One region of the Brucella tritici genome, then DNA from elsewhere that is predicted to be linked to it. Evidence: predicted binding sites of a transcription regulator. Region 1 holds the regulator's gene; the other holds the start of a gene.

Region 1 (3,158 bases):
TCGCTTTGTCAGATGCGGGTGGGCGTGTAGTTGCAACACCTGTATTAGCACATTTTCTGCAGCCGCCTTTCGACGGGTCGGCCATGGACGGTTACGCCCTGATCGCACCAAACGACATCTCTTATCCTGTTGAGTTCGATATCATCGGCGAATCGGCAGCGGGTAATCGCTTCGAAGGTGAATTAGGGATTGGACAGGCAGTTCGCATTTTTACCGGTGCGCCACTGCCCACAGGCACGGACACAATTGTCATTCAGGAGCACACTAAGCGTTCGGGTAACCGGCTAACCGTTCACGAAGGAATAGAGCCAGGACGGCATATACGCCGCGCGGGCCTCGATTTTTCGCCCGGTGGTATCGTCATTCCGAGCGGGCGTGAGTTGGACGCCGCTGCACTGTCGCTGGCAGCGGCCAGCGGTAATGCGAAGATCGGCGTATTCCAAAAACCAAAAGTGGCAATTATTGCGACCGGTGATGAGCTGGTTCCTCCCGGTCAAACACCCGGAAAAGACCAGATTGTTGCATCGAACAGTGTTGGAATTGCCGAGATCGTAAGGCGAGCTGGCGGAACGCCACAAGATAAGGGAATCATTCAAGATGATCCCGCCAAAATCGAACAGGCAATAGCCGATGGCCTGCAAAGCGGCATCGACATTCTGGTGACTATCGGCGGCGCTTCCGTCGGCGACCGGGATTTTGTGCATGGAGCATTGCAGAAACTGGGCGTCAATCTCGACTTCTGGAAGATCGCCATGCGACCCGGAAAACCCCTAATGTATGGGCGCATCGAAAAGAACGGCAAGATCGTCCATGTCATCGGCCTGCCGGGTAATCCTGTTTCGAGCCTCGTCTGCAGCCTTATTTTTCTCCGTCCTCTTGTGGCCAAGCTTGCCGGAACCAGCCTAGATGCGGATATTCGACCAGCAAAGCTCGGTACTGCTCTGTCTGCAAACGATCATCGCCGCGACTATATTCGAGCTACCATCGAATCAGGTCCGGACGGAATGCTGATCGCAAAGCCGTTTCCACTCCAGGATTCGTCTATGCTTTCCGCTCTCGTCGGCTCGAAAGCACTTCTCATCAGGAATGAGAACGCTCCAGAGGCCGCAGTCGGGGATGATTGTCGTGTCCTCATGCTATAGATTGAGTATGAATCTTGGCTCCCACTAAAGCATGAGAAAATCGATCTAACTCATGCTAAAATATATCTTATTCAGATCTGGCACTAAAGTGTCGTATCAGTGATCGCCCCGTCCTGAAACATTCCGTTCAATCTCACCTTGAGCGTTAATGGTTTTAAAACCATTGCAGAACAAGACTGGAACATATAGTGTTCGTTCTGGTTTTGTTTTTCTCGATTCTTGGCCGGGAGGGTGTCGCGCATGTTAACCCGTAAACAGCACGAGCTTCTGCTGTTCATTCATGAACGTCTGAAAGAAACGGGCATTCCGCCATCTTTCGACGAAATGAAGGAGGCGCTCGATCTGGCTTCAAAATCGGGTATTCATCGTCTGATTACCGCTCTGGAAGAGCGTGGTTTCATTCGCCGTTTGCCAAACCGGGCACGCGCACTTGAGGTGTTGCGTCTGCCGGATTCCATCGCCCCCGGGCTCAATTCACAAAAGAAGTTCGCTCCCAGCGTTATCGAAGGCAGCCTGGGCAAAGCCTCGCCGCCGCCACCGTCGCGCCCTGCCCCTGTGGCGACGAATGACGACACGACTGGAACTGTATCCGTACCGGTTATGGGGCGAATTGCTGCTGGTGTGCCTATCTCCGCGATTCAGAACCAGACTCATTCCCTCAGCCTTCCACCCGAAATGATCGGCGCGGGCGAGCATTACGCGCTTGAGGTCAGAGGCGACTCAATGATCGATGCGGGAATTTTCGACGGAGACACGGTCATCATCAAGCGTGGCGAATCCGCGAATCCGGGTGAAATCGTAGTCGCTCTCGTCGATGACGAAGAAGCCACGTTGAAGCGCTTCCGCCGTAAGGGCGCATCTATTGCCCTCGAAGCAGCCAACCCTGCCTATGAAACACGGATCTTTGGCCCCGACCGAGTCCGGGTTCAAGGCAAGCTTGTCGGCCTGATCCGCCGCTACTAGTGGATTGAATTTGACGTTTGATACTCTTCCGAGATCAATCCCGTTTCAAACGTCAAATTTGAAAAACCCACTAGATTCATAAAATCACTAGTGGTCTTTTTGATTCCAACATTTGCTCAGCGCTCATATCCGAGGGATGCAAATGTCGGAATCAGACCACTAGAGCGCATCACGAAAAGTGTGAAGCTGCTCTGCACAGGGATATACATAAAGCAGAAAAATCAGGCATATTCATAGTTCCGTTTTAGCTGGAAGCGCTCGAAAGTCATTCGCAGCGATTTGCGTCGTCGTCGGAATCTGATGAACAGATCGCTGCATTCTTGGCTGGTCGGGATTTGGGCTTGTACTCGCGTTCGGCCAAGCCGCGTGCCGCACGCGAATGGATGCGATGCAAATGCCAAGGACGGCTCGGCACATCGACTGCATATGTCACTCGGTCGCCCGGCTGCAAGTTGGAGATTAGCTGGCTCGGTTCGGGCTTAGCAGTTTCATTCGCCCCGCCCGATACAGTCATAATAGATCGGCTTTTATCTGGTCCTTCGCCAAGCCTGATCTCGACTGTCCCCTTCAGCGCCAGATCGCGTTTGCTGATACTGAGCGTTGCGGAGCGACGGCACGTAATGTCCTTACCCGGAACGGCGAGAATAACCACATCCCCGATATTACAGGCTATCTCCTGCATAGCGACATCTGTCGTATAGGCTAGTGTGCGACTATCACGCAAAGTAATCGTGCACAATCCGTCATCACATTCGAAGCCGCTATAATTGGCCTGCTTCTCGTTTTTAACCGAAGGCGGCGAAACAAACTCCTCGACCAGATAAGCGGTTTTCCAATTGTCGATCGTAAACTGTGACGGTCGATTTCGATTAACCGCGAACCTCCCATCCGCCAATCGAACCCCGACCAGTTTAGCGTCTTCAGAGATCACGATATCTGGAAAAGGTTCACGAACAAAAACCACCAGTCCCAAGATGATGAAAGGCAGTGCCAGCGCTTTCAGTCTGGTGGAAAGCACAACGAGCAGAACGAGCGCAACAGTCCAGAGGAGAA
Region 2 (3,158 bases), 170 kb from region 1:
GCCACCGCCGAACGAACGGCCTTCGCCGCCGCCTTCGCCACGGCTATCGAGCATCTGCAGTTCGCCACGGAACTTCTGCAGCACGACTTCCGTCGAGTAACGGTCATTGCCGTTCTGATCCTGCCACTTGCGGGTCTGGAGTGCGCCTTCGATATAAACCTTGGCGCCCTTCTTCAGATATTGCTCGGCGACCTTGGCAAGGTTTTCATTGAAAATGACAACGCTGTGCCATTCGGTGCGGTCCTTGCGTTCGCCGCTCTGGCGGTCGCGCCAGCTTTCCGACGTTGCAATGCGCAGATTGGCAACCACATCGCCCGAATTCAGACGACGAATTTCCGGATCGGCACCAAGATTGCCGACCAGAATGACTTTGTTGACGCTACCAGCCATCGAAAAATTACTCCGGGTCTTGCATGCACACTCTTTCCGCACAGCTTCGCACGGACAAGAGGCACGTTCCAAATGAAAGATCAGGCGCAACGATGCGCCATCACCAGAAACTCATGTGTTCACCTTACAGGACTGGCTCAAAACGTGCTCAATCCGGGTCGGCGAATTTGTTAATGTCCACAGAGTTTATGTTCTTGTTTTGTTCAAAATGCAACCTTCCGACATGAAAAAGCCTTGCGCTCGCCACAAATTCCAGTGGTTTTTTGCACCATTTCCTGTGCTGAAAATGCAGTTTTCCTTATTTCAGGGCCAGATCGGGTCAGAACTGCATCTGCCATAATTTCAAAACAGCTTTGCCGGTCACCTTCATGAAGCAATGGCTGTTTGCGCTTCGCAAACCGGATCAGCTTCCAAGGAAAAGCCCTGCCGCTCACTGTATCTTTGGCGCGCAGGGCTTAGGGGGTTGAGCAATGCTCATGTGTCGACATTAATTCGTCGGCAGGTCTTTTCGGATCACAAAGGCGCACGGCCATTTGCATTCCGCGCAAATTCAAATTGTCGGCAATCACACTTTCGATCAACGAGGCATCATTCCTTGCGAAAAGATGCTGCCGCGACCGAAACGGATTGTGCTTTCATCTCTGTGAAAGCTAGGCAACGTAGTCAGGTGGACTCATGCTCCTTTACCTCCCTACAGGGTCTCCCCGCCTCCTGCGGACCTCTTGCCGATGCCGTGTCATCCCACCGCGGCACCTCTCCGCTATCAGCGAGTAAGGTTAGTCTGCTCCTGTCAGGAGTGACAGTCAACGCTCTTGCGTTCACATTTCGTATCGCCTATCAGAAGGCTGGTTGTTCGATATTTGTTCTAATGATAAGAGTGCACCGATGAATGACCGGAGCCCCCTTCTTATTGGAGGGTTTCACCCCATATTAGACACCGGCGCGACGTGTTTCATCATTCGGCGCCAGTTTATCCATGGCATCATGAGCAGGCAGGACGCGGAATGAGCGATCAGAAATTCATTTCCATACGTGGCGCGCGCGAACACAATCTGAAAAATGTCGATCTCGATCTGCCTCGCGACAAGCTGATCGTAATGACGGGGCTTTCCGGCTCGGGCAAATCCTCGCTTGCCTTCGACACGATCTATGCGGAAGGTCAGCGCCGCTATGTCGAAAGCCTTTCGGCCTATGCGCGCCAGTTCCTCGAAATGATGCAGAAGCCGGATGTCGATCAGATCGACGGCCTGTCGCCCGCAATCTCTATCGAACAAAAGACGACGAGCCGCAATCCGCGCTCGACGGTCGGCACCGTCACCGAAATTTACGACTATATGCGCCTACTCTTTGCGCGCGTGGGCGTGCCTTATTCGCCGGCGACCGGCCTTCCCATCGAAAGCCAGACGGTCAGCCAGATGGTTGATCGCGTCATGGCGCTGGAAGAAGGCACGCGCCTTTATATCCTCGCGCCCATCGTTCGCGGCCGCAAGGGCGAGTACAAGAAGGAACTGGCGGAACTTCAGAAGAAGGGCTTTCAGCGCGTCAAGGTAGACGGCACCTTCTATGAAATCGCCGACGTTCCGGCGCTCGACAAGAAGTACAAGCACGACATCGATGTCGTGGTGGACCGTGTCGTGGTGCGTCCTGATCTGTCGACCCGCCTCGCCGACAGTCTTGAAACCTGCCTCAAGCTTGCCGAAGGTCTGGCCGTTGCCGAGTTTGCCGACAAGCCTCTGCCGCCGGAAGAGACGGCTGAAGGCGGTGCTGCCAACAAGTCCGCCAACGAAACGCACGAGCGCATTCTGTTTTCGGAAAAGTTTGCCTGCCCGGTTTCCGGTTTCACAATTCCTGAAATCGAACCGCGCCTGTTCTCGTTCAACAACCCATTCGGCGCCTGCCCGACCTGCGATGGTCTCGGCACGCAACAGGCCATCGATCCGAACCTGATCGTTCCCGACGAAACGGCGGTGTTGAAGGATGGCGCGATTGCTCCATGGGCGCGGTCCTCGTCGCCCTACTACAATCAGACGCTGGAAGCGCTTGGCAAAGCCTATGGCTTCAAGATCGGCGCACGCTGGGCCGATCTTTCGGAAGAAGCACAGCAGGCTATTCTTTATGGCACCAAGGGCAAGGAAATCACCTTCCAGTATGATGACGGCCTGCGCTCCTACCAGACGACGAAGCCTTTTGAAGGCGTGATCCCCAATCTGGAGCGCCGCTGGAAGGAGACCGACTCCGCCTGGTCGCGTGAAGATATCGAGCGCTTCATGGCCTCGACGCCCTGCCCCTCCTGTAACGGCTACCGTCTGAAGCCGGAAGCGCTGGCGGTTAAGGTTGGCATGAAGCATGTTGGCGAGATCACGGAAATGTCGATCCGCAAGGCCGATGCCTGGTTCCGCGACATTGACAGCAGCTTTAACGACAAGCAGCGCGAGATTGCCGCCCGCATCCTCAAGGAAATCCGCGAGCGGCTGCAGTTCCTCAATGATGTCGGCCTCGACTATCTGACGCTGGCACGCAATTCCGGCACGCTATCGGGCGGTGAAAGCCAGCGTATCCGTCTTGCTTCGCAGATCGGCTCCGGCCTGACCGGGGTGCTCTACGTGCTGGACGAACCATCCATCGGCCTGCATCAGCGGGACAATGCGCGTCTTCTCGACACGCTGCGCCATCTGCGCGATCTCGGCAATACGGTCATCGTGGTCGAGCATGACGAAGACGCGATCCTGACCGCAGATTATGTGGTCGATATCGGCCCGGCGGCTGGC

The links. The regulator LexA, encoded in region 1, represses DNA repair genes until DNA is damaged. The targets are predictions, from matches to a motif close to TGTTCNNNNTGTGTTCNG.
Positions count from the first base shown of each region.
Region 2: uvrA (excinuclease ABC subunit UvrA) is a predicted target of LexA. The motif match lies at 1,241-1,258, and genes of this name have one in related genera.

Region 1 is NZ_WBVY01000001.1:621,613-624,770, forward strand. Features, by position in the region: gene F9K94_RS03075 (molybdopterin molybdotransferase MoeA) at 1-1,142, shown strand, start outside; gene lexA (transcriptional repressor LexA) at 1,383-2,105, shown strand; gene F9K94_RS03085 (ComEC/Rec2 family competence protein) at 2,371-3,158, opposite strand, start outside.
Region 2 is NZ_WBVY01000001.1:455,386-458,543, reverse strand. Features, by position in the region: gene ssb (single-stranded DNA-binding protein) at 1-390, opposite strand, end outside; gene uvrA (excinuclease ABC subunit UvrA) at 1,395-3,158, shown strand, end outside.